2 regions of the Dryocola mayonis genome follow, and region 2 is predicted to be linked to the other one. Evidence: predicted binding sites of a transcription regulator. Region 2 holds the regulator's gene; the other holds the start of a gene.
What was found. The regulator sigma-54, encoded in region 2, starts transcription at its own class of promoters, with help from an activator protein. The targets are predictions, from matches to a motif close to GTTGGCACANNTTTCGCTNT.

Region 1: WLO32_RS04020 (pyridoxal-phosphate-dependent aminotransferase family protein) is a predicted target of sigma-54. The motif match lies at 1,209-1,228, and genes of this name have one in related genera.

Annotation. Positions count from the first base shown of each region.
Region 1 is NZ_CP150452.1:830,236-833,645, forward strand. It holds gene WLO32_RS04010 (gamma-glutamyltransferase family protein) at 1-125, opposite strand, end outside; gene WLO32_RS04015 (MurR/RpiR family transcriptional regulator) at 240-1,079, shown strand; gene WLO32_RS04020 (pyridoxal-phosphate-dependent aminotransferase family protein) at 1,277-2,518, shown strand; partial or broken gene hpxK (allantoate amidohydrolase) at 2,518-3,410, shown strand, end outside.
Region 2 is NZ_CP150452.1:474,244-477,653, reverse strand. It holds gene lptA (lipopolysaccharide ABC transporter substrate-binding protein LptA) at 1-28, shown strand, start outside; gene lptB (LPS export ABC transporter ATP-binding protein) at 35-760, shown strand; gene rpoN (RNA polymerase factor sigma-54) at 809-2,242, shown strand; gene hpf (ribosome hibernation promoting factor) at 2,265-2,552, shown strand; gene ptsN (PTS IIA-like nitrogen regulatory protein PtsN) at 2,638-3,129, shown strand; gene rapZ (RNase adapter RapZ) at 3,183-3,410, shown strand, end outside.

The DNA of each region.
Region 1 (3,410 bases), 360 kb from region 2:
GCGGCCGCCGCCACCATGGCTTCGATGGCGTCTCCGCCGTGCCGTAATACGGAAAGCGCCGTTTCACTGGCGAGGTGGTGCGGCGTTACCGCCATACCCGAGGGAGCCATATTACTTTGCATCATCTTTTTTCTCTTCGGTTCGGGGCGTGGCGTTAACCCAAGCAAGAGATGTTCCAGGTTGACGAGGATCGTTGCGGTGTGTCAGGCTCGCATGAAACAAAAGTTACAGGGATCGCCATGAAACAGTTAGATGAGCGGCTGCGCGCCGCCTACGAACACCTTTCTCCTCAGGAACAAAGGGTTGCGGCATTTATCGTCGATCATTTCGATGACCTGATTAGCTATAACAGCGCCGAGCTGGCGCGTCTTTCGGGCGTATCAAAAGCGACGGTAAGCCGCCTGTTTAAACGCCTGGGCTACGATCGTTACAAAGATATGCGCGATGAGCTGCGCACCCTGCGCCAAAGCGGCATGCCGCTGACGGAAAACCGGGACGCGGTGCAGGGCAATACGCTGCTGGCGCGGCACTACAAACAGGAGATGGCGAACTTAACCCACTGGGTGAACGCGCTGGATGCGCAGCAGTTTGCGGCCACCGTTTCGGCGCTGGTAAACGCCAGGCGCATTTTTATTATCGGCCTGCGCAATTCCTGGCCGGTAGCGACGCACCTGCGCCAGCAGCTTTTGCAAAGCCGCAGCGATGTGTATCTGCTCCCCCAGCCGGGCCAGACGCTGGCGGAAGAGCTGGTGGACATCAGCGAGCGCGATTGCGTGGTGGCGATAGCGTTCCGCCGCCGCCCGCGCATCATCAGGCCGCTGCTGGCTAATCTGCATGAGCGGGGCATTCCGCTGCTGGTGATGAGCGAGACGCAGGCGTCGGGCCTGGCGTCGCTTGCCAGCTGGCACCTCGCCGCGCCGCTGGAAAGCGTGTCGGCCTTCGACAGCTACAGCAGCGCCATGAGCCTGGTTAACCTGCTGTCTAATGCGGTGCTGCATGAAGCGCTCGCCACCGGCCGCCAGCGTATCCATCACATCGCCGAGCTGTATAACGAGCTGGAAGAGTTAGAGCAGCGCTAGCGCACCGCGGCGGTGCGTTTGCACATCCGCAGTGAACCATTCTGGTTCATACTCTTTTTATCCTCAGGCGGCGCCGTCGCCTGAACGCCCTGTAAATCCGTTTTTCCTGCCTTGCCGCCTTTATCCCTGGCTGGCACATTAGTTGCAAAACCTTTCATTAAGAATCTTTTGTTTCAAGCAGAGTAAAAGGAACCGCCATGTTCGATATCCAGGCTTATTCACAGATTAACCCGCCGCACCGCCTGCTAATGGGGCCGGGGCCGATCAACGCCGACCCGCGCGTGCTGCGCGCCATGGCCAGCCAGCTGATCGGGCAGTACGACCCGGCGATGACGGGCTATATGAATGAAGTGATGGTGCTGTACCGCGAAGCGTTCCGCACGCAGAACCGCTGGACCCTGCTGGTGGACGGCACTTCCCGTGCGGGTATCGAAGCGATTCTGCTTTCCGCTATTCGTCCCGGCGATAAAGTGCTGGTGCCGGTGTTTGGCCGCTTTGGCCATTTATTGTGTGAAATCGCCCGCCGCTGCCGCGCGGAGGTGCATACCATCGAAGCGCCGTGGGGAGAGGTCTTTACGCCGGACCGCATTGAGGATGCCATCAAAACCGTCAGGCCGCGCCTGCTGCTGACGGTGCAGGGCGACACCTCGACGACCATGCTGCAGCCGCTGGCGGAGCTGGGCGAGATTTGTCGCCGTCACGATGTGCTGTTTTATACGGACGCCACCGCCTCGTTTGGCGGCAACGCGCTGGAAACCGACGCCTGGGGGCTGGACGCGGTGTCCGCCGGGTTACAGAAGTGCCTTGGCGGCCCGTCCGGCAGCTCGCCGATTACCATTAGCCCGAAAATGGAAGAGGCGATCCGCCGCCGCAAATGCGTGGAGGAGGGCATTCGCACCGCTTTGCATCAGGACGGCGACGACGAAATGATCTACTCCAACTATTTCGACCTCGGCATGGTGATGGATTACTGGGGGCCGGAGCGCCTGAACCACCATACCGAAGCCACCAGCATGTTATTCGCCGCCCGCGAATGCGCGCGCGTGCTGCTGGAAGAAGGGCTGGAGCAGGGCATTGCCCGCCACCAGCTGCACGGCCGGGCGTTAGTCGCCGGGATTCAGGGCATGGGGCTGGAAACCTTCGGCGACCTGCGGCACAAAATGAACAACGTCCTGGGCGTGGTGATCCCGTCTGCGGTAAATGGCGAAGAGGTTCGCAGGCTGCTGCTGGAAGATTTCCATATCGAAATCGGCACCTCCTTCGGCCCGCTGCAGGGCAAAATCTGGCGTATCGGCACCATGGGCTACAACGCCCGCAAGGACTGCGTGCTGCAGACGCTGACGGCGCTGGAGGCCGTGCTGAACCGCCTTGGTTTTAAAACCACGCAGGGGGCAGCCATGCAGGCGGCGTGGAACCTTTACGCACAGGAAAGCCGCTGATGGTCAGACTTACGATGAACGCCGCCGAGGCGGACGCCGCCGCCCGGCGCGTGATGCGGCGCGCCGATGAGCTTGCGGCAATAAGCGAAACGCCGGACGCGCTGACGCGCGTTTACCTCTCGCCGGAGCATTTACGCGCGAACCATCTGGTTGCCGGCTGGATGGAGCAGATCGGCATGACCACCTGGCAGGACGCCGTGGGCAATATCTGCGGCCGCTACGAAGGCTCGACCGAAGGCGCGCCCGCCATTTTGCTTGGTTCGCACCTCGATACCGTACGCAACGCCGGACGCTACGACGGCATGTTAGGCGTGCTGAGCGCGCTTGAGGTCGTCGCCTTTCTTTACCAGCACGGCCTGCAGCTGGAGCAGGCGGTAGAAATCGTCGGCTTCGGCGATGAGGAAGGCACGCGTTTTGGCATCACGCTATTGGGGAGCCGGGGAGTAACCGGTGGCTGGCCGGAAAGCTGGCTTGCCTGTGAAGATGCGGCGGGGATTAGCGTAGCGCAGGCGCTGCTCAACGCCGGCCTGGACCCTTCGCGTATCGGCCATGCGGCCCGCCAGCCGGAGGCGTTCAGCGCCTATCTGGAGCTGCACATTGAGCAGGGGCCGGTGCTGGAGCGGGAAAATCTAGCCCTCGGCGTGGTCACGGCCATTAACGGCGCCCGCCGTTTAAACTGCCGGTTTAGCGGCGAGGCAGGACACGCCGGAACCGTGCCGATGTCCCTTCGCAAAGACGCGCTGGCCGCCGCCGCGGAATGGATGACCTTTATCGAGAGCGCCACGCGCGAGCAGGGGCCGGATTTGGTCGCCACCGTCGGCACGCTGCAGTGCGCGCCGGGGGCGGTAAACGTGATTCCGGGCGATGCGCATCTCACCCTGGATATCCGCAG
Region 2 (3,410 bases):
TCCTGCCGCACCGAAAAAGAGTAACTAATTCGTTATGGCAACTTTAATCGCGAAGAACCTCGCCAAGGCCTATAAAGGCCGCCGCGTGGTGGAAGACGTCAGTCTGACCGTTAACTCCGGCGAAATTGTCGGCCTGCTTGGGCCAAACGGCGCGGGGAAAACCACGACTTTCTATATGGTCGTCGGCATCGTGCCGCGTGACGCGGGCAACATCATCATCGATGATGAAGATATCAGCATGCTGCCGCTTCACGCGCGCGCGCGCCGCGGCATCGGCTACCTGCCGCAGGAGGCCTCGATTTTCCGTCGACTGAGCGTGTTTGACAACCTGATGGCGGTCCTGCAAATCCGTGACGATCTCAGCCCGGAACAGCGCGATGATCGCGCCAACGAGCTGATGGAAGAGTTCCACATCGAGCATCTGCGCAACAGCCTCGGCCAGTCCTTGTCCGGCGGCGAGCGTCGTCGCGTGGAAATTGCCCGCGCTTTAGCCGCCAATCCAAAATTTATTCTGCTTGATGAACCTTTTGCCGGGGTCGATCCGATTTCCGTCATCGACATCAAGCGAATCATCGAGCATTTGCGCGACAGCGGGCTCGGGGTGCTGATTACTGACCATAACGTACGCGAAACCCTCGCCGTTTGCGAACGCGCTTATATCGTCAGCCAGGGCCAGCTAATCGCACACGGCACGCCGGGCGAAATCCTGGAAGACGAGCATGTTAAGCGCGTCTATCTGGGCGAAGAGTTCAGACTCTGATAGGGTAGGTAAAATTAACCTGTACATCTGAGGACGTTCGCTCTGAATATGAAGCAAGGTTTGCAACTTCGGCTTAGCCAACAACTTGCTATGACTCCGCAGCTGCAGCAGGCCATTCGTCTGTTGCAGCTGTCGACGCTGGAGCTACAGCAGGAACTTCAACAGGCGCTGGAAAATAATCCACTGCTTGAGCAAACCGACCCGCATGAAGAAATCGACGCTCAGGAAACTCGCGAAAACGAAGCGCTGGACACCCGTGAGGCGCTCGAACAAAAAGAGATGCCTGACGAGCTGCCGCTGGATGCGAGCTGGGATGAAATCTACACTGCGGGAACGCCTTCCGGCACCGGAACCGACTATATCGACGATGAGCTTCCGGTTTATCAGGGCGAAACCACCCAGTCGCTGCAGGACTACCTGATGTGGCAGGTCGAACTGACTCCTTTTACCGACACCGATGCCGCTATCGCCACCTCCATCGTGGATGCCGTTGATGAAACCGGCTATCTCACCGTTACCCTTGAAGAGATTCTGGAAAGCATGGGCGACGATGAGGTGAGCCTTGATGAAGTGGAAGCGGTGCTCAAACGCGTTCAGCGTTTCGATCCCATCGGCGTGGCGGCACGCGATCTGCGCGACTGCCTTCTGATCCAGCTTTCGCAATACGCCAAGGAGACGCCGTGGCTGAACGAGGCCCGGCTGATCGTCAGCGAACATCTGGATCTGCTCGCCAATCACGACTTTCGCAGCCTGATGCGCGTCACGCGGCTGAAAGAAGACGTGCTGAAAGAGGCGATGTGCCTGATTCAGTCTTTGGATCCGCGCCCGGGGCAGTCCATTCAAACCGGCGAGCCGGAATACGTGATTCCTGACGTGCTGGTGCGTAAGGCCCAGGGAAAATGGACCGTCGAGCTCAATTCAGATAGCATTCCACGCCTGAAAATAAACCAGCAGTACGCCGCGCTCGGCACCAGCAGCAGAAGCGACAGCGATTCGCAGTATATCCGCAGCAACCTGCAGGATGCGAAATGGCTGATAAAAAGCCTGGAGAGCCGCAACGATACGCTGCTGCGCGTCAGCCGCTGCATCGTCGAGCAGCAGCAGGGCTTTTTCGAGCACGGCGAAGAACACATGAAGCCCATGGTGCTGGCGGATATCGCGCAGGCGGTGGAAATGCACGAATCCACCATCTCGCGCGTGACGACGCAGAAATATCTGCACAGCCCGCGGGGCATTTTTGAACTGAAGTATTTCTTCTCAAGCCATGTAAACACCGAAAGCGGCGGCGAAGCCTCCTCGACGGCGATACGCGCGCTGGTGAAGAAGTTAATTGCTGCGGAAAACCCCGTGAAACCTCTTAGCGACAGCAAGTTAACGACTATGCTGTCAGATCAGGGGATCATGGTGGCGCGCCGCACTGTTGCGAAGTACCGAGAGTCTTTATCCATACCACCGTCAAATCAGCGTAAGCAGCTGGTCTGACTCAACTGATAAGGAAGACACTATGCAGCTCAACATTACAGGACAAAACGTCGAAATCACGGACGCACTGCGCGATTTTGTGAATGCGAAATTTGCCAAACTGGAGCAGTACTTCGAACGCATTAATCAGGTCTACATCGTATTAAAAGTGGAAAAAGTGACCCACCTTGCGGATGCGACGCTTCACGTAAACGGAGGGGAGCTACATGCCAGCGCCGAAGGCCAGGACATGTACGCGGCCATTGACGGCCTCATCGATAAACTGGCTCGCCAGTTAACTAAACATAAAGATAAACTAAAACAACATTGATAATCCAGGTCTCTGTTTACGCCTCGACGGCTCGTTGTCCCAAGGTCAACGGGCCGTTAGCATAACAGGGTGCTTAGGTGAACTTATGATGAACAACGATTCCGTTCTACAGCTTAGTAACGTCCTTAACCAGGAATGTACCCGAAGTGGCGTCCACTGCCAGAGCAAAAAGCGCGCGCTGGAAATCATCAGCGAGCTGGCTGCAAAGCAGCTTGGCCTGGCGCCGCAGATTGTTTTTGAAGCGGTGCTCACGCGCGAGCGTATGGGAAGTACCGGCATTGGCAACGGTATCGCCATTCCGCACGGGAAGCTTGAAGAAGACACCCTGCGCGCGGTGGGGGTATTTATCCAGCTGGAAACGCCTATCGCTTTCGATGCGATCGATAACCAGCCCGTCGACCTTTTGTTTGCGCTGCTGGTGCCTGCCGACCAGACCAAAACACATTTGCACACCCTGTCGCTGGTGGCAAAGCGCCTGGCGGACAAAACAATCTGCCGCCGCCTGCGCGCGGCGAGCAGTGACGAAGAGCTCTATCAGATCATTACCGATACTGAAAACGGTAATAAAAGTGAATAATCTGGCTGCGGCGTGGCGAATGCCGCGGTTTGCGATGGCGGGGGAATGATGAAATGGTGCTGATGATAGTCAGCGGCCGCTCTGGTTCAGGGAAGTCTGTAGCCTTGCGTGCACTGGAAGATATGGGATTCTACTGTGTGGATAACCTGCCGGTAGTGCTGTTGCCGGATCTGGCGAAAACCCTCGCCGAGCGGCAGATATCCGCAGCGGTCAGTATCGACGTGCGTAACATGCCGGAAAACCCGGAGATCTTTGAACAGGCGATGACCAACCTGCCTGAC